3 regions of the Halomonas sp. LES1 genome follow, and region 2 is predicted to be linked to each of the others. Evidence: predicted binding sites of a transcription regulator. Region 2 holds the regulator's gene; each other region holds the start of a gene.
The links. Region 2 encodes FNR, which switches genes on or off when oxygen is low (the NO sensors DNR and NnrR bind a similar motif). Its sites were predicted from a motif close to TTGATNTANATCAA; they were not measured.
Positions count from the first base shown of each region.

Region 1: RM463_RS04600 (OmpW family outer membrane protein) is a predicted target of FNR. The motif match lies at 7,159-7,172, and genes of this name have one in related genera.
Region 3: clpB (ATP-dependent chaperone ClpB) is a predicted target of FNR. The motif match lies at 5,522-5,535, and genes of this name have one in related genera.

Region 1 covers NZ_JAVRGC010000002.1:73,088-83,794, forward strand. Annotated here, with positions in the region: gene RM463_RS04560 (cysteine desulfurase) at 4-1,260, shown strand; gene sufT (putative Fe-S cluster assembly protein SufT) at 1,329-1,901, shown strand; gene RM463_RS04570 (ElyC/SanA/YdcF family protein) at 1,970-2,698, shown strand; gene RM463_RS04575 (hypothetical protein) at 2,708-3,157, opposite strand; gene rimK (30S ribosomal protein S6--L-glutamate ligase) at 3,280-4,188, opposite strand; gene RM463_RS04585 (RimK/LysX family protein) at 4,220-4,657, opposite strand; gene RM463_RS04590 (DUF3549 family protein) at 4,681-5,700, opposite strand; gene RM463_RS04595 (YqcC family protein) at 6,002-6,334, shown strand; gene RM463_RS04600 (OmpW family outer membrane protein) at 6,446-7,072, opposite strand; gene RM463_RS04605 (hypothetical protein) at 7,279-7,578, shown strand; gene RM463_RS04610 (OmpW family outer membrane protein) at 7,702-8,334, opposite strand; gene putA (bifunctional proline dehydrogenase/L-glutamate gamma-semialdehyde dehydrogenase PutA) at 8,567-10,707, opposite strand, start outside.
Region 2 covers NZ_JAVRGC010000003.1:147,485-158,191, reverse strand. Annotated here, with positions in the region: gene RM463_RS08065 (sodium:solute symporter family protein) at 1-1,477, opposite strand, end outside; gene RM463_RS08060 (DUF4212 domain-containing protein) at 1,484-1,750, opposite strand; gene RM463_RS08055 (putative nucleotidyltransferase substrate binding domain-containing protein) at 2,316-4,142, shown strand; gene RM463_RS08050 (3'-5' exonuclease) at 4,177-4,794, shown strand; gene ttcA (tRNA 2-thiocytidine(32) synthetase TtcA) at 5,073-5,984, shown strand; gene fnr (fumarate/nitrate reduction transcriptional regulator Fnr) at 6,068-6,811, opposite strand; gene RM463_RS08035 (radical SAM protein) at 6,892-8,214, opposite strand; gene RM463_RS08030 (sulfite exporter TauE/SafE family protein) at 8,304-9,011, opposite strand; gene ccoS (cbb3-type cytochrome oxidase assembly protein CcoS) at 9,011-9,241, opposite strand; gene RM463_RS08020 (heavy metal translocating P-type ATPase) at 9,238-10,707, opposite strand, start outside.
Region 3 covers NZ_JAVRGC010000009.1:144,779-155,485, reverse strand. Annotated here, with positions in the region: gene ilvN (acetolactate synthase small subunit) at 47-538, opposite strand; gene RM463_RS16410 (acetolactate synthase 3 large subunit) at 538-2,262, opposite strand; gene clpB (ATP-dependent chaperone ClpB) at 2,784-5,393, opposite strand; gene pgeF (peptidoglycan editing factor PgeF) at 5,805-6,560, opposite strand; gene rluD (23S rRNA pseudouridine(1911/1915/1917) synthase RluD) at 6,587-7,546, opposite strand; gene RM463_RS16390 (outer membrane protein assembly factor BamD) at 7,682-8,566, shown strand; gene RM463_RS16385 (NAD+ synthase) at 8,692-10,323, opposite strand; gene RM463_RS16380 (PP0621 family protein) at 10,420-10,629, shown strand.

The sequences.
Region 1 (10,707 bases), on a different contig from region 2:
GCCATGACCGATCTGGCTACCCGCGCCCCCGCGACGTCGACCCTCGACGTCGCGGCGATCCGCGCCGACTTTCCGATTCTCACGCGCCAGGTGCATGGCAGGCCGCTGGTCTATCTCGACAATGCGGCGACCAGCCAGACCCCGCGGCAGGTGATCGACGCGTTCACCGCCTACTACGGTGGCTACAACGCCAACATTCACCGTGGGCTGCACACCCTGGCGGATGAGGCCACCGCTGCCTTCGAGGGTACCCGGGAGACGGTGCGCGGCTTCCTGAATGCCGCCGATAGCCGCGAGATCATCTTCACCCGTGGTACCACCGAGGCGATCAACCTGGTGGCCAACAGCTGGGGGCGTGTCAACCTCCAGGCCGGTGACGAGGTGCTTATCTCGCGCCTCGAACACCACTCCAATATCGTGCCCTGGCAGCTGCTGGCCGCCGATATCGGCTTTACCATCAAGGTGATCCCGGTAGACGCCCATGGCACGCTGGATCTCGAGGCCTATCGCGAGCTGTTCAGCGAGCGCACCCGGCTGGTCGCGGTCAACCATGTCTCCAACGCCTTCGGAACCGTCAACCCGGTCAAGGAAGTGGCGGCCATCGCCCATGCCCATGGCGCGCGGATCCTGGTCGATGGTGCCCAGGCCACGCCCCATCAGGCGGTAGACGTGCGCGATCTCGATGCCGACTTCTACGCCTTCTCCGGTCACAAGGTCTACGGCCCCACCGGGGTCGGCGTGCTCTATGGCAAGGCCGAGCTGCTCGAGGCGATGCCGCCCTGGCAGGGAGGGGGAGAGATGATCGCCACCGTCTCTTTCGAGGCCGAGACCACCTTCGCCGAGATCCCCCACAAGTTCGAGGCCGGCACGCCGGCCATTGCCGAGGTGATCGCCCTTGGCGAGGCACTGAAGTGGGTGAGTGGCGTCGGGGTCGCGGCGATCGGCGCCTGGGAGGGGCGGCTGCTGGCCCATGCCACCGAGCGGGTCCTGCGCATCGACGGCCTGCGTATCCTGGGGACCTCGCCGAAGAAGGCCGGAGTGCTCTCCTTCGTGGTCGATGGTGCCCACGCCCAGGATATCGGCCTGCTGATCGACCAGCTCGGGGTGGCGATTCGCACCGGCCACCACTGTGCTCAACCGCTGCTCGCCCACTTCGGTGTCGATGCGACCTGCCGGGCGTCGTTTGCCGCCTACAACACCCTGGACGAGATCGACATCTTTGCCGATGCCCTGGAGCGCGTGATCGGCATGGTCAGGTAAGCCATGGTCAGGCAAGCAATGATCGGACAAGTAATGGTCGGGCAAGGAACCGCTAGAAAAGGAACGCCATGAGCGACATCGAGCAGATTGCGAGCCTTCACAAGGGGCAGGAGCTGCCCCTGCAGCGTGATGTGGAGGTGATCGCCATTCCCTTCGGCAACAGCGTGACGCTTGCCGAGGACAGCGTGGTCAGCGTGATGCAGGCCAAGGGCAGCACGCTCAGCGTGGGCTATGAGGGGCGCCTCTACCTGATCGAGGGCGCCAATCTCGATGCCGTGGGTCTCGAGGCCATGCCGCGCCCGACCCTGCATGAGGATGCCACGGATGAGGAGCTCGAGCAGTTTGTGTGGGACCAGCTGCGCACCTGCTTCGACCCCGAGATTCCGGTCAATATCGTCGATCTGGGCCTGGTCTATGGCTGTCGAATCGAGCGCTTGATCAGCGGCGAGCGTATCGTCACCATTCGCATGACGCTGACCGCCCCCGGCTGCGGCATGGGGGATGTGATCGCCGCCGATGCACGCAACAAGATCCTTGGCGCCCCTCAGGTCAGCAAGGTGCATACGGAGATCGTCTTCGATCCGCCCTGGAGCCGTGAGATGATGAGCGACGAGGCCAAGCTCGAGCTCGGCATGTTCTAGCGGCTCGCGCCGTTGACCTCGCGGTGTTCGACCCGCGAGGGAGGGCGTCCAGGGAACAGGAGGTGCCGATGAAGCGGGTGGCATGGCGGATCCTTCGGGCCGTCCTGATGGCGCTGGGCACCTTGGTGTTGATGGCGGGACTCCTGCTGCTGGTGGCCAACCTGTGGGTGCTGGGGCAGACCCGCGAACGCATCGGCTATCACCTCCCACAGTGCCATGCCGAGCGGGTCGGTATCGTCTTCGGTACCTCCCACTGGACCCGCAGCGGAACCCGCAACCCCTATTTCGAGGCGCGCATGAGCGCCTCGGCCCGCCTGCTGCGCCTGGGGCGCATCGACCATCTGCTGCTCTCCGGTGACAATCGCACCCTCTCCTACAACGAACCCATCACCATGTGGCGTGATCTGCGTGGCCGTGAGGTACCCGAAACGGCCATGACGCTGGACTATGCCGGCTTCAGCACCTTCGATACCCTGGCTCGGGCGCGTGAGGTGTTCGGTGTGGAGCGTGCGCTGTTGATCACCCAGGCGTGGCATCTGCCGCGGGCACTGTTTATCGCCGAGGCGCTGGGGATCGAGGCCCAGGGCTGCGCGGTGAAGGGGCGGAATATAAAGGGGCGGTGGCGGCTGGCGGCACGGGAGTGGGTAGCGCGACTGGCTACCCTGGGAGACCTCTATCTGTGGGAGCGTGAGCCCTACTTCCTGGGACCCCGCGAGCCGCTGGTCATCACCCCGCGGGGGGGCGAGGCTGGCCAGGAGGGCTGGGCGGCCGATACACCGTCGGGTGAGAAGCGCTGAGAAGGGGCCTCAGCGCCGCTTGTCCCGCGTCTTCTGCAGAGCATAGAGCTCGCGGATCAGCGCCCGACAACCCTTCCAGCACTCCTCCGCCTTCGACTCCAGCTCGTCGGGCAGGGGGTGGGTCATCAGGTTGGAGAGCGACTGCATCAGCACTCGCTCCTGCTCCAGCAGCTCGCCGATCACCACCTGGCGTTCGTTGCCGACGAAGCTCTTCAATCGGCTCCACAGCCACATGTAGTCATCGCGCTCGACATCGGCGTCCCGCGGCAGCATGTTGAGATGCTCCCGGGCGAGTGATTGCAGCTCGCGCATGGACCGGCTGCGTGCCTCGTAGTGCGGCTTGAGTGCGTCGCGCAGCGACGGCCTCAGGCGCTCCAGATTGTCCTGAAAGTAGTCGATGCTGTCAGCCAGCGCTTCCAGCACGCTGTCCATCGCCACCTGGCGATTGTCGAGAAACATGAGCGGTCACCCCCTTTGGTGACGCAGATTGTGGCGGGGAAAACACTGTTTTGCTAGCCCCGGAATGGAATAAGTGCGGAAATCACGATGCCCATTGAGCCTGGCTTGTGCGCAACTGGCAATTACCCCTTGGGCTTAGGCGGTGCCTTGCGTGCCGGGGCGGCATTCTTCTCCAGGTGTTCGATGATCAGACCGGCGATATCCTTGCCGGTGGCACTCTCGATGCCCTGCAGGCCGGGAGAGGAGTTGACCTCCATGATCACCGGGCCGTGGTTGCTGCGCAGCAGGTCGACGCCGGCCACCCGCAGCCCCATGGCCTTGGCGGCACGGATCGCCGTGGAGCGCTCCTCCGGTGTGATCCGGATCACGCTGGCGGTGCCGCCGCGGTGCAGGTTGGAGCGGAACTCACCTTCGGCGGCCTGACGCTTCATGGCCGCCACCACCTTGTCGCCGATCACCAGGCAGCGAATATCGGCCCCCCTGGCCTCCTTGATGTACTCCTGAACCATGATGTTGGCCTTCATGCCCATGAAGGCCTGGATCACGCTCTCCGCCGCCTGGTTGGTCTCGGCCAGCACCACGCCGATCCCCTGGGTACCCTCGAGCAGCTTGATGACCAGCGGGGCATTCTTGACCATGGTGATCAGGTCGGGAATGTCATCGGGGGAGTGGGCGAAGCCGGTGATCGGCAGGCCAAGCCCCTTGCGCGAGAGCAGCTGCAGCGAGCGCAGCTTGTCACGCGAGCGCGTGATCGCGACGCTGTCGTTGAGCACATAGGTGCCCATCATCTCGAACTGGCGCAGTACCGCACAGCCGTAGAAGGTCACCGAGGCGCCGATCCGCGGGATCACGGCATCGAAGGTTTCCAGCTCCCCGCCCTTGTAGTGGATCGATGGCTGGTGAGCCGCGATGCTCATGTAGCAGCGCAGGGTGTCGACCACTCGCATGGTGTGGCCGCGTTGCTCGGCGGCCTCCACCAGGCGTCGCGTGGAGTAGAGGTTGCGGTTGCGTGACAGCAGTGCGAAATGCATCGAGTCGCTCCGGAGGGGTGGAAAAGCGAATTCAGGGGTCGCCGTGCAGGAAGGAGGCGCCGGGAGCCACCAGCAGACGACGCAGGGCGCGTCGGCCCAGCAGCATGGGGTGACGCATTTCGCGTCGGTCGGTCAGGGTGAACTCCACCGGGTACTCGAGGGTGCCGAGCCGCATGGGCGTGCGGACCACATAGCGCCACTCCTGCTGGCCGTTGGAGCTGCGTACCTTGCGGCGGTCGTGGAGCGGCATGCGGAAGACGTGGGGTGGGGAGTCAGGGCCACTGCCGGGGATGGTGAAGCTGACCCACGGCTCTCCCTCCTCGTCGAAGGTCGTGATGTCCTCCGCGTGCAGCGCCGAGGTACGCGCCCCGGTATCCGCCTTGGCGCACAACACCAGCTGCATTTCGGTCAGCTCGACCATCTCCCGGCGGCCGATGATCGCCTTGGGGGTATAGGGCAGTTCCTTCATCATTGTCATGGATCGTCTTCGCCTCAGCGCGTCAGGGCCGCGAGCCGCTTGCCGATGGGCGAGTCGGCAGGCGCCTCGCGCAAGGTCATCAGCACGGGCAATCGCAGCCTGGGGATCAGGGCCAGGTCGCGGGCCACTCTCATGAAGTCCGCCTGCTCGCAGCTTGCCAGGCGCTCGAGGTAGCACGGCAGTCGCTGACCATCCTCGAGAAGCGGCCAGCCGCGCGCGGCGATGGCCGCCAGCAGGTCGGGGCCACAGGCGTGGGCATCGGCCAGCAGGCTGTCGAACCAGTCACCGGCGGCCTCGCTGGTCGACGCCGCCCGTATGCAGGCACACAGGGTCTCGACATCGCCGGCCTCGGCGGCTGCTTCGCCCCGGGCGCGCAGCGCCTGGGCCAGCCGGTCATCGATGGCGACATGCTCGAGACAGTAGCACAGCGAGGTGAGCATCTCGGTGGGCAGGTCGGGCAGCCGCCGGGCCAGCTGGCGACGCTCCTCGTCACCCATGCGTACCGCGAAGTCGGCCAGCCCCTGGAGGCCGAGTGCCTGCCAGTCGCGCGTCTGCTGACCACTCAGATAGGCCTCTACCGGCTCCAGGTGCGAGCTGGCTGCTCGTCCCAGGTCATGGCTGGCGAGGGCGTGAAGCATGGCCTGGAAGGGGAGGGACGGTGTGAAGGCCAGCGGGTTGTCCTTCATCAGGTTATCCACCGCCTGGCCATCCTCGCGCCCGACCTTGGCCACGTTCCGGCCCAGGGTCTCGAGGAGTCGCTGCACGAAGACATCACGGGATGCCGGGTCGAGCCGGCCCTGTTCATCCAGGGGCAGAGCCAGGAACCAGATCAGCGGGTCGGGCATGTCGCCGAGGCGAAAGACCAGACCCAGCCGAGCCTGGCCCTGCCAGGGGACCGGCCAGGGCGCCGAGCCGGTCTCCAGGGCTTCCAGGGTCGCCATCTCGCAGGGCTCCACGCGCCGGCTCAGGTGGTAGAGCCGTACCTCGGCCCCGCTGCGCACGAAGAAGTCGTGAAGGGTGTGGATGGGTTGCATGGCATCTCCGCTTGTCTGAGCGTGCACTCTACCGTGGCATCATCAGACTGTCAGCAGGTTCGGCGAGGATGTGCCGGGGGTGATCAAATGTTGATCGCCCTTCGCTGTCTCCCATGGCATCGGGGTTAGCGAACTCTTTCCAGCGGTTATCCACAGGGCCGTTCACGGAAACTGTGAATGAGCCATGAACGGGGGATAACCAACCGGTCCTGGGGACGACGCCGTGATCCTTGAGATGACGGGTGGCCAGGGGTCGCCGGGGGCGAGATAATGACGCCACACTCGACTGGGAGCTTCCCCGATGACGGTTCACGACGAACTCGACAAGTCCCTGCGCCGGCTCGAGGCCACCATGAAGGCCGCCAACCTGTGGCAGATGGAGACACCCGAGCCCTCGGCATTCGATAGCCAGGAGCCCTTCTGCGTCGATACCATGGCGCTTCCCCAGTGGTTGCGCTTCGTGTTTATCGCCCGCCTGGACGCCCTGGTGGAGCGTCGCGCTCCACTGCCGGCGCGTTGCGATGTGGCCCCGGCCCTGGCGGCCTATTTTGCCCAGCAGGGCGGGCGTGCCAGCGACCGCCTGCTGCTGTGGCAGGTGGTGGAGGAGATCGACCGCCTGATCACCGAAAACTGAGTCGGTAACGAGCTGACTGGCCGCCAGGCGCTGCTACAACAGGACGACAGCACGCCAGGCACAACAGGGCCCGCCAATGGCGGGCCCTGTTGTGTCTGGCGTGAGGTGGAATCAGAAGCGGTAGCTGACGGCCCCCATCACGACCCAAGGGTCGATGTTAACGGTACCGATATCGTCACCATCAAGCTTGGCATCGGTATCGATGTCGAGGTACCAGGCGGCGCCATTGAGCGCCCAGTGATCGTCGATCAACAGGTCGACACCCAACTGGCCGGCGGCACCCCAGGAGTCGTCCAGCTCCAGGTCACCTAGATCGCTCTTCTCGTTGGAGAAGCGGGTGTAGTTGACGCCCACGCCGATATAGGGCTGTACATAGGCGTCGGTGCCGCCCAGCGGATAGTACTGCAGGGTCAGGGTCGGCGGCAGGTGCTTGGTGGAAGCCAGGTTCGCCCCGTTCAGCTCGATGTCGTGCTTGAAGGGCAGAGCCGCCAACAGCTCCATGCCCAGCTTGTCGGTAAAGCGATACCCCAGGGTAAAGGCAAAATCGGTCTCGTCTTGGACGTCCGCTTTAACGGCACCATTGACTAGGCTTCCGTTATCGCTCTTGGGCGCGACCTTGGCCACGCCGAGACGGGTGAAGAAGTCACCGGCCCCATAGGCGAGGGCCTGGCTGCTGGCGGTAACGGCAGCGGCGGCGACGCTCGCCGCAATCAGGATTGAGAGGGGGCTCTTGCGCATGCTTCGGCTCCTGGTGGCTGGCCTTCTGCGGCGGGGTGCCGCATCGGATGTCATGTTCATGTTAACGAGCCGTTAGGCGCAGCATGTTGACCCAGCGCAAGGTTTTTTACCCGGGGTGGCAGAGTGTCGCAGCCCTTCCGGAGCGTCTTCAGGGTCGCCAGAACGAGGGGAATCGTCTTCACTGAAGTCAGTGGATAGAGACGGGGGTGGCCATGTGGCGTGAGGAGTCGCGATACGATCGGGAGATGGCGCTGGCGGCTCTGCTGCTGGCGGCGGGGCTGGCGGTGTGGCTGCTGCTGCGCCCGGAGCTGATCACTGGCCTGCCGCTTGCGGGGCGCCTGCCATTGATACTGCTGGGTATCTGGGCGCTGGGTGCGGCCTTCCTGCGCCCCTATCGGGTGTTGCCCAGCCGCGGCTGGCCGCACCGGATGCTGACGCCCCCCTGGAGCCTGCTGGCTCTGGGGCTGTTTGCCTTGCTGGTGATGGGGCTGGCCCTCTCAGGATAGTGGCGCCTGGTAAGTGAAAGGACAGCAATCCGAATCTGGCCGCTCATGGGGTGCCTGACCGCCAGGCGCTTATGCGGCAGGGCCCGCCAGTGGCGGGCCCTGTTGTGTCTGGGGTGGGGATGGTCAGAAGTGGTAGCTGATGCCACCCATGACCAGTATCGGGTCGAGCTCGACCTTGCCGATGTCATTCCCATCCAGGCTGGCGTCGGAATCGATATCCATATACCAGACTGCGCCGCTAAGGGCCCAGCGGTCGTCGATCAGCAGATCTACCCCCAGCTGGCCGGCTGCCCCCCAGGAGTCATCTAGTTCAAGCTTTGCGCTGGAGCCGTCGAGCTTCTCGTCGGAGAAGGTCGTGTAGTTGACGCCTACACCGACATAGGGCTGGACATAGGCGTCGGTGCCCCCCAGCGGATAGTACTGTACGGCCAGGGTCGGGGGGAGATGATCTGTCGAACTGGTAGCGGCACCACCAGCAAGTGTGAAGTCATGGTCGAAGGACTCCGAGGCCAGCAGTTCGACGCCCAGCTTGTCGGTAAAGCGGTAGCCCAGGGCAAAGGCGAAGGCGCTGTCATCCTGCACATCAGTTTCCAGCACGCCCAGCGCTGTATCCAGCGAACCGTTATCGCTCTTGGGCGCAAACTTGGCCACGCCGAGGCGGGCGAAGAAGTCGCCGGCACCGTAGGCGAAGACCTGGGTGCTGGCGGTGAAGGCAACGCTCGTCGCGATCAGGATGGTGAGTGTTCTCTTGTACATGGTTTTGGCTCCTGCAAGCGTTGGCGCGGTGGGACACCGCCACCGAGCATTCATTTTAGATGCATGCCGCAGATTTTGCGTTGTTTCAACGTTGGGTCTGACGCGCAGGGCGAAAATAGGCGATGGCACACCCGCAGAAACGTGCAGGCCGCCCGAGGGCGGCCTGTTGGTGGGAAGGGGCAGGCGAAGGCCTGCATGCTGCGGATGGGCTGAGGGGGGGCTCTCCCGCGTTCTACTCGGCCGTGGCCAGCAGGCTGGCGTTGCCGCCGGCGGCGGTGGTGTCGATGCAGAGGTGGCGCTCCACCACGTAGCGCTCCGGCGCGATGGTCTGGGTCTCCAGCGGCACGATGGCTCCGTCGCGCTCGGTGAGTGCCCGGCGCAGCTCTCGGGTCCAGTCGCTGCTGCCGGCGGCGGCCACCGCCACGAAGCCCTCGACCGCGGTCAGCGTATCTGCCGAGACGCGGCCGTCGATCCCGGTGACCGGCGCCCCGGCCCGCTCGAGGGGCTGTACGGCCTCGACCGCGCCCGGTGCGACGACCAGCGCCGGGCAGCCGGCACCGAGCGCCTGCACCGCCTGGGCGACGGCGATATCCAGCGTCGGACCGAGACAGAGCACCGGCCCCTTGGGATACATCGCCAGCCGGTTGCTCTCTCCGGTCGGTCCCGGCAGCGACTGCGGCGTCATGTCCAGAGACGCCGCCTCGGCCAGCGCCTTGCGGATCACGCCGCGCTGGCCGGAGAGCGCCCGGCGCAGCACCTCGACCCGGTCGGGGCGCGCCGCCCAGTTGCGCGGGTCGAGGCCGTCGAGGGCCGACTGCAGATCGCCGATCGACACGGTGTCCCCCGTCGGCGCCTCGTGACGCTCGACCTCGGCGGTACGGCGAAAGCGGGTGACGTAGAGCGGCCCGCCGGCCTTGGGTCCGGTGCCCGAGAGTCCCTCACCCCCGAAGGGCTGGGAGCCGACGATGGCGCCGATCTGGTTGCGGTTGACGTAGACGTTGCCGACATGGATCCGCTCGACGATCTGCTGTACGCGATCGTCGATGCGGGTGTGCAGGCCGAAGGTCAGCCCATACCCCTTGGCGTTGATCGCATCGACCACCTCGTCGATCTCCCGCGCCTTGAAGGTGGCCACATGCAGCACCGGCCCGAAGATCTCACGCTCGAGATCACCGATGCCGTCGACCTCGACCACTGCCGGGGTGACGAAGGTGCCCTCCTCCGGGGCGGGCAGCGTCTTCAGCAGCTTGCCGGCCTTGCGCTGGGCTTCCACGTAGGCGGTGATATCGGCCTGGGCCTCTGCATTGATCACTGGCGAGACATCGGTGTCGGTGTTCCAGGGGTCGCCGATCACCAGCGCGTCCATGGCGCCGTCGAGCATGGTCAACAGACGCTCGCGTGCCTCCTCCTGGACATAGAGCATGCGCAGCGCCGAGCAGCGCTGGCCGGCCGACTGGAAGGAGGAGATCAGGATGTCGCGCACCGCCTGCTCGGTCAGCGCGCTGGAGTCCACGATCATGGCGTTGAGTCCGCCGGTCTCGGCGATCAGCACCGCATCGGGCCCGGCGTTCTGGGCGAGTGCCTTGTGGATGATCTGTGCCACCTCGGTGGAGCCGGTGAAGCAGACGCCGGCGATGCGCGAATCGCTGGTCAAGGGGCCACCCACCGTCGGCCCATCGCCGGGCAGCAGCTGCAGCGCCGCCTCGGGCAGGCCGGCCTCGCGCATCAACTCGACGGCCCGGGCGGCGATCAGTGGCGTCTGCTCGGCGGGCTTGGCGAGTACGGCGTTGCCGGCCCCCAGCGCGGCCGCGACCTGGCCGGTAAAGATCGCCAGCGGGAAGTTCCACGGACTGATGCAGACGAAGAGACCGCGGGCGCTGCCGGGCTCCTCGGCCTCGAGGCGCTCGCTCTCGTTGGCGTAGTAGCGCAGGAAGTCCACCGCCTCGCGCACCTCGGCGATGCCGTCGAACATCATCTTGCCGGCCTCGCGGGTGCAGATCACGGTCAGCTCGGCGATGTGCTCCTCGTAGAGATCGGCGGTCCGGCGCAGCACCTCGGCGCGCTCCGCCGCCGGCCGCGCCGACCAGTCGCGGTAGCCATCCTCGGCGGCGTCCAGCGCGGCGGCCACCTCTTCCTCGGTCGCCTCGTGGACCTGGCCGACCACCCGGGAGGTGTCGGCGGGGGAGAGCATGTCACGCGCCTTGCCCTGGGGCGCCGGGCCGCCGGCGAGCATCGGACCGGCGGTCCAGGTGGTATCGGCGAAGGACTCGCGGGCCTCGATCAGCGGCAGGATCGAGGCCGGCTCGTTGATCCGGTAGCCCCGGGAGTTCTTGCGCTCGGGGGCGAACAGCTCGCCGGGCTGGCGGATCGACG
Region 2 (10,707 bases):
GCGCCGGGAACAGCGAGGCACCGGCGATGCCGAAGGCCAGGGCCACCGTCTGGGCGGCGAAGCCCGGCGGATTGAGGCCCAGGTAGGTCGCCAGCAGGATGGCGCCGGCCATGGAGATCCGCGCCGCCAGCATCTCGCCCTTCTCGGTGATGTTGGGGTTGATCATGTTGCGGATCAGGTCATGGCTGATCGCCGAGGAGATGGCCAGCAACAGACCGGCGGCGGTGGAGAGTGCCGCGGCGATACCGCCGGCCGCGATCAGGCCGATGACCCAGGGTGGCAGGTTGGCGATCTCGGGATTGGCGAGTACCAGGATATCGTTGTTGACGGTCAGCTCGCTGCCTTCCCAGCCATGGGATTCGGCGACCTCGGTGTACTCGGGATTGTTGTCGTTATAGAGCTGGATGCGACCATCATCGTTCTTGTCCTCGAAGGTGATCAGACCGGTCTCTTCCCAGGTGCGGATCCAGCCCGGGCGCTCCTCGTAGAGGATTGGGTTGTTCAGCTCGTCGGTATAGTCTTCCACCTCACCGGCCATCTCGGGGTAGACGGTGGTCATCAGATTGAGCCGCGCCATGGAGCCAACGGCCGGTGCGGTGAGATAGAGCAGGGCGATGAAGACCAGGGCCCAGCCGGCAGACCAGCGGGCGTCGGCCACCTTGGGCACGGTGAAGAAGCGGATGATGACGTGGGGCAGGCCCGCGGTACCCACCATCAGCGACAGGGTGAACAGCACCATGTTGAGCTTGTTGTCCACATCGGCGGTGTAATCGCGGAAGCCCAGGGCGTTGACCACACTGTCCAGCTTGGCCAGCAGCGGCACACCGGACTCGGTGTGGGTGCTGAACATGCCGAACATGGGGATCGGGTTGCCGGTCAGCTGCAGGGCGATGAATACCGCGGGGATGGTGTAGGCGACAATCAGCACGATGTACTGGGCCACCTGGGTATAGGTAATGCCCTTCATGCCGCCGAATACCGCGTAGAGGAACACGATAAAGGCCGCGATCCAGATGCCCCAGGTGTTGGAGACCTCGAGGAAGCGCGAGAAGGCCACGCCGGCGCCGGTCATCTGGCCGATGACGTAGGTCACCGAGGCGACGATCAGGCAGACGACGGCAACCAGGCGAGCGGTATTGCTGTAGAAACGCTCACCGATGAAGTCGGGCACCGTGAACTTGCCGAACTTGCGCAAGTAAGGAGCCAGCAGCATGGCCAGGATGACATAGCCGCCGGTCCAGCCCATCAGGAAGGTCGAGTTGGCGTAGCCCCCGGAGGCCAGCAGGCCGGCCATGGAGATGAACGACGCGGCGGACATCCAGTCGGCGGCGGTGGCCATGCCGTTGGTGACCGGGTGGACGCCCCCGCCCGCCACATAGAAGTCCTTGGTCGAGCCGGCACGGGCCCAGATTGCTATGCCGATGTAGAGGGCGAATGACGCCCCTACAAATAGCAGGTTGATGGCAAATTGGCTCATTCTTGGTTACTCCCCGAGGCCGAATTTCTTGTCGAGCTTGTTCATGCGCCAGGCGTAGAAGAAGATCAGGCAAATGAAGGTCAGGATCGACCCTTGTTGGGCGAACCAGAAGCCAAGATCGGTCCCGCCGACCGGGATGGGGATGCCGGCGAGCAGAGGCCGGAACAGGATGGCGCAGCCGTAGGAGACAAAGGCCCAGACGGCCAGGCAGCCAACGATCAGGCGTACGTTGGCCTTCCAGTACTCGGTAGTGTCGACTCTCTCTTCTGCCATGTCGTGTTCTCCACTTGTTGTTGAGATAGGGAACTTGTGCAGTCGTTGATGGTGAAATCATCAGGACAATCGCATGTCTCCGGGCGGGAAGACGCCATGGTGGCGTGCGATTGCCCTGCATGATGCAGATGAATAGTGGTCAATGAGTGCAAGAAATGAATCCCAGACTTTCGTATCATGAGAATAAAGCGATTCAGTGTTGTTGGTAAAAAATATTTAAAATCAATGATTTGTTATATATTGTTCTGTGGAATGCCAGGAGAAAAGTCGGCTGGTTAACACCATGGTATATCTCGTTCATCTTGGACCTTTGTCTAGTAATAAGGCGTCGGATAGGACCATGGTCTAAGCGGCCCTGGATCGATACGTTCGTCTAGCTTATCGGCGAGGCATGGTCGTTGTTATGCTCCACAGGAGCACCGATGTGTCGTCGGCTTTGTCGCCTGCCGATCACGCCTGCGGAAATCAATAACAATGCCTTCGCCGAAGGCGTCCCCCTGAGACCGACGAGCCACTTCGGTGCCGGGGCGCTCCTTCAAGCGGGGGTGATCCGTGAGGTCCAGCCATGATCGATCTCGATCTTTCTCAGCCACCGTTCACGCTGCTCGACGGGCCCGGTCGCGAGCGGGTGCGCCAGGGCGTCGATCTGGCCTACTTCGATCGTGACGAGATCATCCTCGAGGCTGGTCAGCCCGGCGAGTATGTCTTTCTGATTCACAAGGGCGAGGTGGCGGAGATCGATGCCACCCAGCCGGCAGCCAGGGAGCGCATCGGGCATTACACCCAGGGGGACCTGTTCGGGGCGATCAGCATTCTCAACGGCAAGAGTCGCTATCGCTTTCGTGCCGAGCAGGAGAGCCTCTGCTACCTGATGCCCAGGGCACTTTTCCTGGAGCTGTGCGACGCCTATCTCCCCTTTGCCGAGTTCTTCCGCCAGAGCCTGGCCCACAAGGCCCGCCTGCTGACCGAGCAGCGCGCCGAGGGCGGAGTGACCATGGCCGGTTTCATGCTGGCGATGGTGAAGGAGTGCATGCGTGAGCCCCTGGTGGTGCCGGCTGCCACCACCATCGCCGAGGCGGTGGTCACCATCAACGAGCGGCGTGCCGACTCGCTGCTGGTGAAGCGCAGTGGTTGTCACGGCATGATCACCAAGACCGACCTGCTCAATGCCCTGGTGGTAGACGAACGTGGCCGAGACACTCCGCTCGAGGAGCTGGGGCATGCCGAGCTGATCACCGTGACACCGGAAAAGTACCTCTTCGAGGCGCTGGTGATCATGACCCGCCACAAGGTGGAGCGGGTCGTGGTGATGGACCAGCACCAACCGGTGGGGGTGGTGGAGCTGACCGATGTGCTCAGTTACTTCTCCAGTCGCAGCTACGTGGTCAGCCTGCAGGTCGAACAGGCCGACAGCCTCGAAGCTCTCGCCGCCGCCAGCCGCCGCACTCCCGAGCTGGTCAGTGCGCTGATGGCCCAGGGGGTCAAGCTGCGCTTCTCCATGGGCCTGCTGGCGGCCCTCAACGGCCGGATCATCAACAAGGCCTGGGGGTTTCTGATCGACGAGCGTTACCATGCCGATAGCTGCCTGATGGTGATGGGCAGCGAAGGGCGTGGTGAGCAGATCCTCAAGACCGATCAGGACAACGGCCTGATCCTGGCCGATGATCTCGAGTGGCCCGACTGCGCCGAGCGGATGCAGTGCCTGACCGAGACCCTGGTGGAGCTGGGTTATCCACTCTGCCCGGGCAATATCATGGTCTCCAACCCGGAGTGGGTGGGCACGGTCACCCAGTGGAAGCGGCGCATGGCGCGCTGGGTCGAGGCCCGGGATGGCGACAGCCTGATGAAGCTGGCGATCATGCTCGACTCCCACGCGGTGGCGGGCAACCCGGCGCTGCTCGACCGGGTGCGTGACGACCTCTTTGCCCAGTGCAGCGGAAACGATCTGCTGCTCTCCTACTTCGCCCGCACCATTCTGCGCTTCTCCACACCGCTGACCCTGTTTGGCTCACTCAAGCGACCTCAGCACGGCATCGATATCAAGAAGGGGGGGATCTTTCCCATCGTGCATGGCGTGCGGGTGATGGCACTGGAGCGGGGCATACGGCCTACCTCGACTCTGGAGCGTCTGGAGGCCCTGGCTGCCGATGGCCGGCTGGAGCCACGCTTCGCCGAGGACCTGGCCGAGGCGCTGGCGCTGTTCACCGAGCTGCGCCTCAAGCAGCAGCTGGCAAGGCGTGAGGACGAGGAGGGGGGCGAGCCGCACAGCCCTGATCGTGTGGTGGTGCAGGAGCTCTCGTCGCTGGAGCGCGACCTGCTGCGCGAGGCGCTGCATATCGTCAAGGACTTCAAGCAGCGCCTCTCCCACCGCTTTCATCTGGAATACTCATGAATCGACGGAACGACAACGACACAAGGAGCCCGTCATGCTCAAGATGCTGAGACGCGTCGCGGATCAGCGGCGCCATGCCAACGGCGAGTACGCCTGGCTGTTTCGCCCCTATACCGGTGACGAGATGGTGGTGATCGACACCGAGACCACCGGCCTGGATACCCGCAGCGCCGAGCTGGTGTCGATCGCCGCGGTGCGGGTGCGTGGTGATCATATCCTCACCAGTGACTCTTTGGATCTGCGCCTTCGCCGCCCCGACTCGCTGACCGGTGATTCCATCCGCATCCATGGCCTGCGTGGCATGGACCTCGACAATGGCGAGAGCATCGACAGCGCCCTGGCGCGGCTGCTCGACTTCGTCGGCAATCGCCCACTCGTGGGCTGGCATCTGGGCTTTGACCTGGCGATTCTCAACCGTGAGCTGCGTCCGCGTTTCGGCTTCGAGCTACCCAACGCCACCGTGGATGTGGCCCAGCTGTGGCGGCGCCGACTGCGGCGTCGGCACCCGGAAATCGATAACCTGCCACGCTTCGAGAGTGCCGCCGAGCGCCTGGGAGTGCCGGTCATGGGGCGCAATACCGCCCTGGGGGATGCGGTGACCACCGCGCTGATGTTCCTGCGCCTGGAGCGTACTGTCGCCGCCGGGAGTTAGCCGGCACGAGTGGTAGGGCTATCGCAGATGACAGTACCACTCAAGGCTATTCCGGTGACAGGCCGTCGAGGGGGCGCTACGAGTACTTCCTTGTAGGCTACCTCGGCCATCCCTGGTCCTCGGACCCCCTTTCCGACCTGTCCCCGGCGCCTTTCACTATCACCCTGTTGGTAGCTGCGATAGCCCTGGCGCGAGTGGCGTCTGGCGTCGCCTGGCGCGGTCGCCGGTGGTAGGATGGGCGCCTTTCATTTTTGCCCGCACTGGCAGCGCCAAGACCTATGCAAGACGCCGTGACCTTCGACCCCCGCGAACGCGATAGCGCGCCCTTCACCCACTCCGGGCCAGCCACGCCCCAGCCCGGTACTCAGGAGAAGCGTGAATTCAACAAGCTGCAGAAGCGGCTGCGGCGCCAGGTGGGCAATGCCATCATCGACTATGGCATGATTCATGAGGGAGATCGGGTGATGGTGTGCCTGTCCGGCGGCAAGGACAGCTACACCCTGCTCGAGATCCTGCGCAATCTGCAGCGCAACGCCCCGGTCGACTTCTCGCTGGTGGCGGTGAATCTCGACCAGAAGCAGCCCGGCTTTCCCGAGCATGTGCTGCCCGAGTACCTGCAGGGTATCGGGGTCGACTATCATATCCTCGAGCGCGACACCTACTCGGTGGTCAAGGAGAAGACCCCGGAAGGCAAGACCACCTGTGCGCTCTGCTCGCGACTGCGCCGCGGCTCCCTGTATGGGTTCGCCGAGGAGATCGGTGCCAACAAGATCGCCCTGGGCCACCACCGCGAGGATATCCTCGAGACCCTGTTCCTCAACATGTTCTTCGGCGGCAGCCTCAAGTCGATGCCGCCGAAGTTGCTGTCCGACGATGGCCGAAACATGGTGATTCGACCGCTGGCCTATTGCCGGGAGGCGGACATTGCCGAGTTTGCTCGGCAGATGGCGTTTCCGATCATCCCCTGCAATCTGTGTGGCTCTCAGCCCAACCTGCAGCGTCAGGTGGTCAAGGAGATGCTGGCGGAGTGGGAGGCGAAGCACCCCGGGCGGCTGGAGAGCATGTTCAAGGCGGTGACCAACGTGGCGCCTTCACAGCTGGCCGATCGTGAGCTGTTTGACTTCGCCGGGCTGGAGGAGAAGCAGGCCAGGATGCAGGCCAGCCGGATCGATATCCAGCAAGAGCTCTAAGTTTGAAGAGCGGCGCTTCACGCCTGGAAGCTGGAAGAAAAACCTTGACCCCAGAATTATCGGGTCCATGCCAGCTTCCAGCTTTAGTGCGCGCCCTCCTCCTCGGCCAGGTGGGTGAGCGCCGGCAGATCGAGGATATTCACCTCGCGCCCCGAGACGGCGACCAGGCCCTGGGTCTGGAAGCGGCCGAGGATACGGCTTACCGTCTCCACCGCCAGGCCCAGATAGTTGCCGATATCGGCCCGCGCCATGGAGAGGCGGAAGCTGTAGGGCGAATAGCCGCGGCGGCGGAAACGTTCGGAGAGGCTGGTGAAGAAGCTGGCCAGGCGCTGGTCGGCGGTCTTGCGCGAGAGCAGGCGCATCATGCGGCGGTCATCGCGCAGCTCCTTGCTCATGCTGCGGTAGAGTTGTCCGCGCAGCTCCGGCATCGACTCCGCGAGGTGGTCCAGGCGGTCGAAGGGAATCTCGCAGACGGTGGTGGTCTCCAGGGCCACCACGGTACCGGGGTAGCATTGTTCGTCGATGCCGTCGAGGCCCACCAGCTCGCTGGGCAGATAGAAGTTGGTCAGCTGGTCTTCGCCACTGCCCTCGGTGGTGACCTGCTTGAGGCTGCCGGAGCGAACCGCGAAGACGCTGGAGAAGGGAGTGTCCTGGCGGAATAGCGCCTCGCCCTTCTTGAGTGGTGCGCGACGCCGGATGATGGCGTCGAACTGGTCCATGTCGTCCACCTCGAGTGCCAGAGGCAGGCAGAGCGAGCTGAGACTGCATGTCTGACAGCGCGTCTCCTGTAGTACGGATCGCCGCCGACCGGTGAGAGTACCCGCCATGGCCCTTCCCTTCTTGATCGTGTTCATGGCCCCATTATGGAGCAAAGTGCAGGCGGGGCAAACTATGCGGGGCTCGGCGGCTAGGGGAGGGCGAGGGCCTCGAGGATGTAGGGCAGCCGCCAGTGTCCCTCGGCGGTCAGCGATACCCCCTCAGTCGTCATCTCGATCACTCCCTCCGCGTGAAGCCTCTCGAGGTGTGGGCTCGGCGGCAGGCCTGCAGGGTCGATGCCACGGCCACACAGCAGGGTCTCGCGGTGGCGTCGTTCATCGGCCGTCAGCCGGGTGCCGCGTGCGGTTGGCAGGCGGCTGTTATCGAGTGCCGATTCGTATGCCGCCAGCGTATCGGCGTTGCGAACCCAGAGGTCGCCGATACGGCTGATGGCATTCACGCCGAGTCCCAGCAGGTCACCCGCTTGCCCCCGGGTAAAGCCAAGCGGGCCATGGCCCAGGGCGCCGCTGGCCCGGGCCTGTGCCAGGGGGTCGTTGCGACGCGTGTAGAGGCCCAGACCGATATGGACATAGCCGGCGGCGTCGAGCCGGACGCGAGCCTCGGCCAGCAGTTGTTGGCGGGTCGCCGCGTCGGGTAACCAGCCATGGTGGATGGCACGCTGGGCAGGGTGGTGTGCCGGGCGATGCCGATAGCGGTAGAGGCGGATGCGTGCCGGGACCATGCCGATGACCTGCTCGAGGGTGTCGACGAGGCCTTGGGGTGTCTGGAAGGGGAGCCCCAGCATCAGCGACATCGTCAACTCCCGGAAGCCCAGGCGGTCGGCTTCGTCGACCAGCGACTCGGTCAGGGCCCTCGGCTGTACGCGGTTGATGGCCTGCTGGACGCGTGGATCCAGCTCCTGCACACCCAGGTTCAGGCGGTTGAAGCCCAGCGCCTGCAGATGTCGCAGGGTCAGCATATCGGCCTCTCGTGGGTCGAGGTCGATGCTGAAGTCCCGCTCTCGGTCGCCGGAGAGGCCGAGGCGTGCGTCCAGGCGATCGAAGAGGTCGCTCATCTGCTCCAGCGTGAGAAAGGCCGGGGGGGTGCCGCCCCAGTGCAGTCGAGATACCGGCGGCAGGCCGTCGAGCCGGCGCCGGACCAGTACCATTTCGCGGTCGAGACGTGTCAGGTAGGAATCGGCCTGGCGACTGCTGCGAACGGAAACGCACTGGCTGGCGCAGAAGCGGCAGGCATGACGGCAGAAGGGCAGGCGTACCTGGATCGCCAGGGGGGCCTCGGCCGGGCGCGCAGAGAGGGCCACTTCCAGGGCCTGGACGCCGATGTCGTCGCGATAGTGGTGCGGGGCGGGGTAGGCGACCTCCGCGGCCGTTACCAGGTCGCCCGCGCCGGGCAGCGGCTCTCGAGCAGGACTCGAGGCTCCGGCGGGGACGGTGTGCTTGGCGGGAACGGGCATGGGGCGACTCCGCTGATGGCTCTATCCCCATGCTAGGGGGTGGGGCCGAGAGCGGCGTTGAGCTGCGTCAATCCCGTGTGGAATAGTGCTCAGCCGGTATGGGTGGCGCCTCCCCCGGGAACCAGCAGCCATAGCTGCCAGAGCGCGAAGGCGATGATGGAGAGTGCGGCAAGGGTGCGGGTGCCCCGGTGGCGGATCAATCGGCTCAGCTGACGCGCGGCGAAGCCGGTGGCCAGCAGGGCCGGGAGTGTGCCTAGCCCGAAGGCGCCCATCAGCAAGGCGCCGCGCAGCGGGTCAGCCATGGCCAGGCTCCAGGTCAGCATGGAGTAGACCAGCCCACAGGGCAGCCAGCCCCATACCGCCCCCAGCGCCACTGCCTGGGGGAGTTTGACCACCGGCATCAGCCGGCGCCCCAGTGGCTCGAGATATCGCCACAGGCGCCTGCCCAGGGCCTCGATCCCGAGCAACCCCTTCCACCAGTCGGCGATATAGAGCGCCATCAGGATCAGCATCAGGGCGGCGAGCCCCTGCAGGATGAAGCGCGCGGGGGCGGTCAGCGAGAGCAGGGTGCCGAGAGATGCCGCCAGGAGGCCGGCGATCATGTAGCTGGTGATGCGGCCCAGGTTGTAGCCCAGCAGCAGGCCCGAGAGGCGCGTCGGGGAACGCATGCTGGGTGGCACCGCGAAGGAGAGTGCGCTCATGATGCCGCCGCACATGCCGATGCAGTGGGCACCGCCGAGCAGGCCGAAGACGAAGGCGGCGGCGAAAGGCGGCAGGTCCAGCCCGGTCGGGTCCATCAGCGCGTCTCGTCCGATGGGTCGGAGGTCGACGATGGGGTGTCGTCATCCTTGCCGCCGCTCCTGCGCTCCTCCGGGGGACGGTCATTGTCGTCCTCATCGAAGAGAATGCGGTAGGCGGGTCCTTCCAGATCCTCGAACTGGTCGTGCTTCACCGCCCAGAAGAAGGCCCACAAGGCCAGGCCAAGCAGAATCAGGGTCAGTGGTATCAGCAGGTAGAGAATAGTCATACGGTGCGGGGTTCCGAAGGTGTAGCCACCTCCTGTGGCAGCGGGGTGTGGCGAGTCAGGCGCAGAGCGTTGCCGACCACCACCAGCGAGCTTGCCGACATGCCGATGGCCGCAATCCAGGGCGTGACGAAGCCCATCATGGCCAGCGGCAGGGCGCCGATATTATAAACCAGCGCCCATCCGAGGTTCTGCTTGATGATGCGGCGCGTGGCGCGGCTGACGGCGACGGCCTCGACGATACGCATCAGGCGCGGGCCCAGCAACACGGCATCGGCGCGGGTGCGAGCCAGATCCGTGGCGCCGTTCATGGCGATGGCCACATCGGCACCCGCCAGCACCGGTACATCGTTGATGCCGTCGCCGACCATGGCGACGCGCTCACCCGCGGCCTGCAGCTGGCGCAGGCGCGCAAGCTTGCCTTCCGGGCTGACGCCGCCGCGCCACTGCGCGATACCCAGCCGGTCGGCCATGCGGGCGGTGGCGTCGGCGGTATCGCCCGAGAGCAGCTCCACCTTCAATCCCAGCGACCTCAGTGCGGCGATGGTGTCGACGGCATCCTCTCGCAGGCGGTCGCTCAGGCTGAACCAGGCCCGGGGCCGCCCGGCTTCGCTCAGCAACAGCCACTGGCCCTCGCCCGGGGGCGTCAGGGGCTGGTCGGGGGCGGCGAACTCCGGCTTGCCGAGCCGCCACCGACGGTCGTGAAGGGTGCCCTCCAGTCCCAGTCCCGGGCGGTTGACGATCGCCTCGGCGCCCAGGCGGTGATCACGATAGGGGCCGAAGGCCCGCGCGATGGGGTGCTCGGACTGGGTTTCCAGGGCCGCGGCGATGCGGGTCAGCGCCTCCTCGTCATGCTGGCTGCCGCCGAGGCCTTCGCTTTCCCCGGCTAGCCGGACCTCCACAAGGGTCATCTCACCGGCGGTGAGGGTGCCGGTCTTGTCGAAAACCACCCGGTCGAGATTCGACAGCGTCTCCAGGGCGTCGGCGCGGGTGATCAGTACGCCGCGTCGACGCAGCTGGCCATGGGCCGCCGTCAGTGCGGTGGGGGTGGCCAGGGCCAGTGCACAGGGGCAGGTGATCACCAGCACCGAGAGCGTCACCCAGAAGGCGCGCTGAGGATCGACAAACCACCACACGGTGCCGACCACCACGGAGAGAATCAGCACCTGAAGCACGAAGTGGTGGGCGAGGCGGGCGGTGTGCTCCGCGATTTTGGGGCGATGGGCGAAGGCGCGGTCGGTCAGGTCGACGATGCTGGCGGCCCTGGCGTCCTTGCCCGCGCGGGTCACACGGATGGTCAGCGGGCTGGTGATGTTCTGGCTGCCACCGGTCACGCTGTCGCCGAGCGTGCGGCTGACCGGCAGGGTCTCGCCGGTCAGCATGGACTCATCGAGACTGGACTCGCCATCCTCGATGATGCCGTCGGCAGGCACCCCGTGGCCGGGCTTGACCAGTACGCGGTCGCCCTC
Region 3 (10,707 bases), on a different contig from region 2:
GCCTCGAGAGGCGGCCTTCGCATACCACTAACAACCAGGAGTCGAGCTAGAGGCTCAACACCTTGTCGCCCCGGGCAATCCCCGACACCCCGGTACGCGCCACTTCCAGCACTCCTACCGGCTCCATGGCCTGCAGGAAGGCATCGAGCTTGCCGGCGTCGCCGGCGATCTGCACGGTGAACAGGCTCGGGCTCACATCGACGATCTGCGCGCGGAAGATATCCGCGGTGCGCTTGACCTCGTCGCGGTTCGCCCCCAATGCCTTCACCTTCACCAGCATCAACTCCCGCTCGATATGGTTGCCCTCGGTGAGGTCGACCAGCTTGACCACATCGATCAGCTTGTTGAGGTGCTTGGTGATCTGCTCGACGACCCGGTCGTCTCCCACGGTCGTGACCGTCAGGCGCGACAGGGTCGGGTCCTCGGTGGGCGCCACGTTCAGCGTCTCGATATTGAAGTTACGCTGAGAGAAGAGCCCCACCACGCGAGACAGGGCGCCCGGTTCGTTTTCCATCAGAATCGAGATGATATGGCGCATCAGGTCCGCTCCGTCTTGGAAAGCAGCATGTCACGCATGGAGCCAAGGGGCACCTGCATCGGATAGACGTGCTCGTGCGGGTCAACCGCAACGTCGAGGAACACCAGCTCGTGCGGATCGGCGAAGGCACGCTCCAGTGCCGGCTCGAGCTCTTCGAGGGTCTCGACCTTCAGCGCAGTGAAGCCATAGGACTCGATCAGCTTCTGGAAGTCGGGCAGCGACTCCATGTAGGAGTGCGCATGGCGCGACTTGTAGTTGAGGTCCTGCCACTGGCGCACCATGCCCAGTGACGCATTGTTGAGGTTGACGATCTTCACGCCGCCCCCGAACTGCTTACAGGTGGAGAGCTCCTGCATCATCATCTGGAAGCTGCCCTCCCCGGTCACGCAGATCACCTGCTCATCCGGGAAGTTCTGCTTGATTCCCATGGCGGCCGGGAATCCGAAGCCCATGGTGCCAAGCCCCCCCGAGGTAATGAAGCGGTTGGGCTTGTCGAACTTGTAATACTGGGCCGCGAACATCTGGTGCTGTCCGACATCGGTGGTCACATAGGCCTCGCCGCGCGTCACCCGGCACAGTGCCTCGACCACCTCCTGAGGCTTGAGCGTCTCGCCGGGCCTGGAGGGCTCATAGAGCTTGCCCGCGCGCTCTTCGCGCCAGCCCTCGATCTTCTGCCACCACTCCTCGAGGGCCTCCGGATTGGCGATCTCCTTGCCCTGCACCAGGCTGATCATCTCGCTGATCACGCTGCCCGCCGGCCCCACGATGGGCACATCGGCCCGCACGGTCTTGGAGACCGAGCTGGGGTCGATATCCACATGGATGACCTTGGCGGTGGGGCAGAACTTCGAGGTGTTGTTGGTCACGCGGTCGTCGAAACGCGCGCCGATGGCGATCACCAGATCGGCATGGTGCATGGCCATGTTCGACTCATAGGAGCCGTGCATGCCCAGCCAGCCCAGGCACTGGCGGTCGCTCTGGGGATAGGCGCCGATGCCCATCAGGGTGGTGGTGATGGGGTAGCCCAGTCGCTTGACCAGGTCGGTCAGGCCTTCGCTGGCCCGCCCGGTGACCACCCCGCCGCCGGTATAGAACACCGGGCGCTTGGCCTTGAGCATCAGCTCCACGGCCTTCTTGATCTGACCGCTATGGCCGCGGGTCACCGGATTGTACGAGCGCATCTTGACCTTCTTGGGGTAGACGTACTCGTAGCGCTCGGTGGGGGCCGTCATGTCCTTGGGAATATCCACCACGACCGGGCCCGGCCGGCCACTGGCGGCCAGGTAGTAGGCCTTCTTGAGGACTTCCGGAATCTCGCTCGGATGCTTGATCGAGAAGCTGTGCTTCACGATCGGCCGAGTCACGCCAACGATGTCGGTTTCCTGGAAGGCATCATCGCCGATCAGGTGGCTCATCACCTGGCCACACAGCACCACCATCGGAATCGAGTCCATATAGGCGGTGGCGATGCCGGTGACGGCGTTGGTAGCGCCGGGACCGGAGGTCACCAGTACCGTGCCTGGCTTGCCGGAGGCTCGCGCATAGCCATCGGCGGCATGGGTGGCGGCCTGTTCATGGCGTACCAGGATATGTTTGACCTTGTCCTGGCGGAACAGGGCGTCATAGATATGCAGCGCCGCGCCACCGGGATAACCATAGATATATTCGACGCCCTCATCCTGCAGGAAGCGGGCGATCATGTCCGCGCCGGAAAGCAATTCCACGTGTTTTTCTCCCCTGGAGGTCTCGAGTGCGATCCGTCACCACTTGGGGCAACGGTGTCGAGTGCGGCGGTATGCCGCTGCCGGATACACCGGCACCTGATGCCAAACCCTGGCAAGAAGCCCTGTTAGGGCCTGCACTCTCATCACGGCGGTTTGCCGCGTCGGGGCGTTGGCCGACCCGGGCGGTGAGCCCGCAATCGGAAGTCCTTCGGCGGGTAGAGGCCACAGGCCTACCCTTCACACGGTAATGGGGGATTGCCCGCTGGGTCCGTGCCCGTATCAGGAAGGGTCAAGATTCCATTAGCGCCAAGGGCGTGTCAACCGCGGAAACAGCGTGGGTAGCCCATGAAAGGGGGTTGGGCAAGGCGAGATTGGAAATCTGATCCAAAAAAAGCCCGCTCTCTCGCAGGGAGGGGCGGGCAAGGGGGTTACAGGACGCAACCTGTCATTCAGTCTAGCCGGCCAGGCTCAGGATGCGAGTGCCGACGCTCGCCCCAGCGTGCGCCGGCACCGGCTTCCCTTCACTTCTGTACGGCGGCACCCTCCCGTGAGCTACCGAACACCAGCCGATCCTCTTCGGCGTCCACCTGGATGGTGTCGCCGGGCGCGAACTTTCCGGCCAGCAGATCCTGGGCCAGCGGGTTCTCGATACGCGCCTGGATGGCCCGCTTGAGCGGCCGCGCACCGAAGACCGGATCGAAGCCCACCACCGCGAGCTGGGCCATGGCCGCATCGCTGACCTCCAGAGAGAGCTCATGCTCCGCCAGTCGCATACGCAGGCGATCGAGCTGGATCCCGGCGATGGCCTGGATCTGCTCCTGTCCGAGGGCATGGAACACCACCACCTCATCGATGCGGTTGATCAGCTCGGGGCGGAAGTGAGTACCGACCACCTCCATTACCGCACTCTTCATCTGCTCGTATCCGGTGTCGCCACCGCCCATGCGCTGGATGATGTCCGAACCCATGTTGGAGGTCATCACGATCACCGTATTGCGGAAGTCCACGGTGCGACCCTGGCCATCGGTGAGGCGTCCATCTTCCAGCACCTGCAGCAGGATATTGAAGACATCCGGGTGTGCCTTCTCCACCTCGTCGAGCAGCAGCACCGAGTAGGGCTTGCGACGCACCGCCTCGGTCAGATAGCCCCCCTCCTCGTAGCCGACATAGCCGGGAGGGGCACCGATCAGCCTTGCCACGGAGTGCTTCTCCATGAACTCCGACATGTCGATGCGCACCATCGCCTCCTCGGTATCGAAGAGGAAGTTGGCCAGCGACTTGCACAGCTCCGTCTTGCCGACCCCGGTGGGGCCGAGGAACAGGAAGGAGCCGTTGGGACGATGTGGGTCGGCCAGCCCTGCCCGGGAGCGACGCACGGCATTGGCCACCGCGGTCACCGCCTCGTGCTGGCCGATCACCCGCTCATGCAGCGCCTCCTCCATGCGCAGCAGCTTGTCACGCTCACCCTCGAGCATCTTGGCGACCGGAATGCCGGTCCAGCGCGAGACCACCTCGGCGATCTCCTCCTCGGTGACGTTGGAGCGCAGCAGGGTATGCTTCGAGGTATCCGACTCGGCCTCGCTGAACTCGGCGATCTTCTTCTCGAGCTCGGGGATCACGCCGTACTGCAGCTCGGACATCCGTGCCAGGTCCCCCTGTCGCCTGGCCTGTTCCAGATCGATGCGAGCCCGGTCGAGCTCCTCCTTGAACTGTCCCGCCCCCTGGATGCTGGCCTTCTCGGCCTTCCACACCTCGTCGAGATCGGCATAGTCACGCTCGAGCTCGGCGATCTCCTCCTCGAGGCTCTCCAGGCGCCGGCGAGAGGCCTCGTCGGTCTCCTTCTTGAGGTGCTCGCGCTCCATCTTCAGCTGAATCAGCCGGCGGTCGAGACGATCCATCTCCTCGGGCTTGGAGTCGAGCTCCATGCGAATGCGCGAGGAGGCCTCGTCGATCAGGTCGATCGCCTTGTCGGGCAGCTTGCGATCGGTGATATAGCGGGTGGAGAGCTTGGCCGCGGCGATAATGGCGCCATCCGTGATATCGACCTTGTGGTGCACCTCGTAGCGCTCCTTGAGGCCACGCAGGATCGCCACGGTGTCTTCCTCCGAAGGCTCATCCACCACCACCTTCTGGAAGCGACGCTCCAGCGCCGCATCCTTCTCGATGTACTGGCGATACTCATCGAGGGTGGTGGCACCCACGCAGTGCAGCTCGCCGCGAGCCAGGGCCGGCTTGAGCATATTGCCGGCATCCATGGCCCCCTCGGCCTTGCCTGCCCCCACCATGGTGTGCAGCTCATCGATAAACAGGATGACCCGGCCCTCCTCCTGGGCGAGCTCCTTGAGCACCGACTTGAGACGCTCCTCGAACTCGCCACGGAACTTGGCCCCGGCCAGCAGCGCGCCCATATCCAGCGACAGCACGCGCTTGTCCTTGAGCCCCTCGGGCACCTCGCCATCGACGATGCGCTGAGCCAGCCCCTCGACGATGGCGGTCTTGCCGACCCCGGGCTCACCGATCAGCACCGGGTTGTTCTTGGTGCGCCGCTGGAGGACCTGAATGGTGCGGCGGATCTCGTCATCACGCCCGATTACCGGGTCGATCTTGCCGCTGGCGGCCCGCTCGTTGAGGTCCAGGGTGTACTTTTCCAGCGCCTCGCGCTGATCCTCGGCATTGGGGTCATCGACCCTCTCGCCACCGCGCACGCCATCGACCGCGGACTCCAGCGCCTGGCGCGAGAGCCCCGCTTGGGTGAGCAGCTTGCCGACCGCGCCCCCCATCTCCAGCGCGGCGAGCAGCACCAGCTCGCTGGCGATGTACTGATCACCACGCTTCTGGGCCTCGCGATCGGTGAGATTGAACAGCTTGATCAGGTCGCGGGAGGGCTGCACCTCACCGTCGAACTGGGCGACCCTGGGCAGGTCGTCGAGATGCCCGACCAGCACATCGCGCAACCGGGCGGCATCGCCACCGGCCCTCTGAACCAGCGCCTTGGCACCGGTGTCGGTGGCGTCGAGCAGCGCCAGCAGCAGATGGCCGGGCTCGAGCTGGTTATGACCGTGCCCCACGGCCAGCGACTGGGCATCGGCCACGGCGTTCTGCAGCTTGGCGGTAAACTTGTCGAAACGCATATCACGTCCTCCATCGGGATGGCGAGGCGATCGGACGCCCCGCTTGACCCTGTGAATGTCTTGACAACTTAAATGGCGTCAAGTCAGGCCGGTTTCAAGTCGGCCGTCGGGAGGAAGTGCATGACAAGTTGACGCGGATCAAGCGACAAGGGGTTGCGCGAGGCTGCTCCGGCGACAGGACTTCGAGGGGGCGCTGTAAATACTTCCCTATACGCTACCTCGGCCCTGCGGCGCTCTCGCGTCCCGCTCCGCTTGCAGGTCCGGTGCTGGCCATCCATGGCCAGCCCGTTCGGAGCAGTGCTCCTCACCCCTGGTCCTCGGCCCCCCTCTGCGACCTATCCCCGGCGCCTCTAGCTTAGTGCGTCTGCGATAGCCGCGGGTTTCCTTGAGCCTTGAAGCTTGTAGCTCGCTTCAGCGCAGCCAGATCACGCTGGCCATTCTTCCCGTGCTGCCATTGTCGCGACGGTGGGAGTAGAAGCGTGACTCGCAGGCGGTGCAGAAGTGGCCGCCGCTGATATGGGAGACGCCCAGACGCTCCAGACGCAGGCGCGCCAGGCGGTAGAGGTCGGCCATGTAGTGGCCCAGGCGATAGGGGCTGGGGTCGAAGGCATCGGCGGCCTCGGGGTGCACGCCAACGAAGGCCTGATAGACCTCGGGTCCCACCTCGAACTGGGCATTGGAGATCGCCGGCCCCAGCCAGGCCAGCTGCTCCTCGGGCGGCACACCCAGTGCCGCCACCGTGGCCTCCAGCACCCCGCCCGCCAGCCCACGCCAGCCGGCATGGGCCACCGCCACGCGCTCGCCGCGGCGGTCACAGAAGAAGACCGGCAGGCAGTCGGCGGTAAGGACCACGCAGGCATGACCACGATCGAGGGCGACCGCGGCATCGGCCTCCGGCGATTCGTCCGTATAGCCTTGCTGAACCCGCGCCCCGTGTACCTGATTAAGCCACAGCAGCGGTCGTTCGTTATCGACCTGCTTGTGCAGCAGGCGACGGCATAGCGCCACATGGGCGGGGTTGTCTCCCACATGGTCGGCCGGGTTGAAGCAGGCAAAGTCCCCCTGGCTGGGACCGGTCTCGCGGGTGGTGACGAAGGCCCCCACGGAGGTGGGTGCCGGCCAGTCGGGCAGGACCAGGGTGGGCCGCAGGTCGGGGGCGTCGCTCATGACAGTATCCTCGGTGCCGCAGGGGTTCAGCGCATCGTCTCGTGATCGTCACGCAGGTAGTCGAGCAACATCAGCAGATCGTCCGGCAGGGCCGCCCGGAAGCTCATCGTCTCACCACTGCCCGGATGCACGAAAGCCAGCCGGCGGGCGTGCAGCGCCTGGCGAGGAAACTCGCGCAGAATCTCCTTGAGCGTATCCGAGGAGCCGGCGGGCAGCTTGAGACGACCGCCGTAGACGGGATCGCCGACCAGCGGGTAGCGCAGGTGCGCCAGGTGCACGCGGATCTGGTGAGTACGCCCGGTCTCCAGCCGGCAGCGCACATGGGTATGAGCACGGAAGCGCTCGACCACACGGTAGTGGGTCACCGCCGGCTTGCCGGCGGCGGTCACCGCCTGGCGCTTGCGATCCTTGGCATGTCGGCCGATCGGCGCATTCACTGTGCCGCCGGCGGTCATCACCCCCACGCTGATGGCGTCATACTCCCGTGACACCGTGCGTGCCTGCAGCTGCTCCACCAGCGCCGTCTGGGCGGCCAGTGTCCTGGCCACCACCATCAGGCCACTGGTGTCCTTATCCAGGCGATGAACGATGCCGGCCCGGGGCACCGTCGCCAGCGCCGGGTCGTGATGCAGCAGCGCATTGAGCAGGGTGCCATTCGGGTTGCCTGCTGCCGGGTGCACCACCAGGCCCGGCGGCTTGTTGATCACCAGCACCTGCTCATCCTCGTACACCACCTCGAGGGGAATATCCTCGGGCTCGAAGCGGGTATCGTCCTCGACTTCGGTGCAGAGGCGCAGCCATTCGCCTCCGTAGACCTTATCCCTGGGGCGTGCCGTCTGGTCGTCCAGGGTCAGGTCGCCGGCCTTGATCCAGGCCTTCAGGCGCTCGCGGGAAAAGTCGGAGAAGAGCTCCGCCGCGGCCTGGTCGAGCCGCTGGCCGGCCATCGCGTCGGGAACACGCTGCTGTGCTTCGAAGGTCTGGGACATGAAGAGAGTGACCGTTTCGGGGATCGGAATCGGGCGCCGCCGATGACTGCGTTTTGCCACGCAGTGCTTTATAGTGGGCGGGTTTACGGCCGATTCTAACACGGCCCGTCCGCGTTGTTTGCCACGAGGATCACGATGCGCGTTTCCAACACCCCTGCCCGTTTCGCGGCCCTGCTCCTGGCTACCAGCCTGCTGACCGGCTGTTCCCTGTTCGGCGGTGGCTCCGACGCCTCGCCCGACGAGAGCGACAGCAGTGCACAAGCCAGCCCCTCACAGCGGGTTGCGGAGGAAGAGGTCGAGTATGCCAACCTCGGCGAGCGCGAACTCTACGAGGAGGCGCGCGACTCCCTGGACCGCGGCAACTTTACCGCGGCGATTTCCCGGCTCGAGGCACTCGATACCCGCTTCCCGTTCGGTGCTCACGCCGAGCAGGCCCAGCTGGAGCTGATCTACGCCTACTACGAGACCGACAACTGGGAGGCGACCCGGGCGGCGGCCAACCGCTTCATCCGCCTGCACCCCAGCCATCCCCAGGCCGACTATGCCCTCTACATGCGGGGGCTGGCCGCCTGGCAGGCCGGTCGCTTCAGCCTCGAGCGTCTCAAGCTGATCGACATCTCCAAGCGCGACCTGGGCGCCTCCCGCGATGCCTACAGCGACTTCCGCGAGCTTGGCCGGCTCTACCCCAACAGCCAGTACGTACCGGATGCTCGCCAGCGCATCATCTATCTGCGCAATCTGCTGTCGCGCCATGAGCTGCATGTCGCCGACTACTACATGCGCCGCGGCGCCTACCTCGCCGCCGTGGAGCGCGGTCGCTGGGTGATCGAGAACTACCCCCAGAGCGAGGCCACTCGCGACGCCCTGGCGGTCATGGTCGAAGGCTACCTGGGCCTGGAGATGCGCGACCGCGCCCGCGAGACCCTGCGAGTGCTGATCGACAACGCCCCCGACCACGAACAGCTGCGGGGCCGCACCTTCACGCCCCGCCACGTCGACGCCGACTCGATCTCGGCCTGACCGGCGGCAAGCTGCACGTCAGACGCATGCAATCGTTCGAAGTAAAAGAAAACCCGGAGGCCTCGGCCTCCGGGTTTTCTTGTCGCTCGGCACTTGTGTAGCTCGGCACTTATAGCTCGTCGGCGCTATTCGCCGGGCTGCCAGCCATTGACGATAGGATAGCGGCGATCGCGACCGAACCCGCGGCGGGTTACCCGCGCCCCCACCGGAGCCTGGCGACGCTTGTACTCGCAGCGGTCCACCAGCTTGACCACCCGGTAGACATCGTCACGGTCGAAGCCCGCCTCGATGATCGCCTCGGCGCTCATGTCGCCCTCGATATAGCGCACCAGAATGGCATCCAGGGTGTCGTAGTCGGGCAGCGAGTCGCTGTCCTTCTGGTCGGGTGCCAGCTCCGCGGAGGGCGATCGCTCGATCACCCGCTCGGGGATGGCCGGCGACTGGGTGTTGCGCCAGCGCGCCAGACGATAGACCCAGGTCTTGTAGACATCCTTGATGGCGTTGTAGCCGCCCACCATATCGCCATAGAGCGTGGAGTAGCCCACCGCCATCTCGCTCTTGTTGCCGGTGGTCAGCACCATCAGGCCCTTCTTGTTGGAGATCGCCATCAACAGTACGCCACGACAGCGGGACTGCAGGTTCTCCTCGGTGGTGTCACGCGTCGTGCCCTCGAAGGCACCGGAGAGGGTCTCCATGAATGCCTCCACCATCGGCTCGATGGGCATCACCTCGTAGTGCACGCCCAGCATATCGGCCTGTTCGGCGGCATCCTGCCGGGAGATATCGGCGGTGTAGTGGTAGGGCATCATCACCGCCTGTACCCGCTGGGGGCCCAGGGCATCCACGGCTATCGCCAGTGACAGGGCGGAGTCGATCCCCCCCGAAAGTCCCAGCACCACCCCCTCGAAGCCGCTCTTGTTGACGTAGTCACGCAGGCCGGTAACCAGCGCACAGTAGAGGTTCTCCTCCGGCTCGACATCGGGCTCGGTCTCGCCGGCCTGGGGCACCCAGCCGCCCTGGCGATGAATAAACTGCACCGGCATCACACCCACGGCCCAGTGGGGCGCCTGCACGCGCAGCTCGCCGAAAGCGTCCACGCAGGCCGAGCCGCCGTCGAACACCAGCTCGTCCTGGCCGCCGATCTGGTTCACATAGACGATGGGCAGCGACACCGCCGCGGCACGCTCCTCCAGCAGACGCAACCGCTCGGCAGGCTTGTCCTGATGGAAGGGCGAGGCGTTGAGACTGATCAGGATCTCGGCACCGGCCTCCTTCGCCAGGCGCGCCGGGGCCTCCTCCCAGAGATCCTCGCAGATCAGCAGGCCCAACTTCGCGCCCCGATGCTCGACCACCAGCGGCTCGCTGCCCCGGGCAAAGTAGCGCTGTTCGTCGAACACCTCGTAGTTGGGCAGCGCCTGCTTGGCATATTCACCCAACCACTCGCCGTCGAAGAGCGCACCGGCCAAGTTCCAGAGCTGCCCCTCGCGACGGCCGGGATAACCGACGATCACCAGCACATCACGCACGACCTTGGCGGCCATCCGAGCGCGAGCCTCGCGCAGACGACTCTCCATGGAGGGTCGCAACAGCAGGTCCTCCGGCGGATAGCCGGTCAGACAGAGTTCGGGCAGCACCACGATATCGGCGCCATGCTCGATGCGCGCCTCGCGCACCGCCTCGATGGCGCGATCGGTATTGCCGGGAATATCCCCTACCAGGGGATCCAGCTGAGCCATCACCAGCGTCAGGTCTTGCATGGGCTTGGAAATCTCTCGAGAATCAGTGAATACCCTCATTGTCCCGCATGGGCGGCCGACTGGCAAAGCCGACCACCCCACCTGGGAGCCACCCGGATGAACCTCTTGATAATACGCCTGATTATCTTCGCCGTGCTGTTCTTCGCCGGCCTCAAGCTATACCGCATGTACCGCGAGTGGAAGCTGGACCGTGAAGAGCTGCTGGAGGACGACCGCGACGATTCCCGGGGCAACCAGATGGTGCGCTGCGCCTGGTGCCAGGTGCATGTGCCCGAGAGCGAAGCCCAGCGCGCGCAGGGCGAGTGATTCTGCTCCAGCGCCCACCGGGACCGCTACCTTCAAGAGCAGAAGGAACATGACGAACCGGGAAGCGACGACGACCCG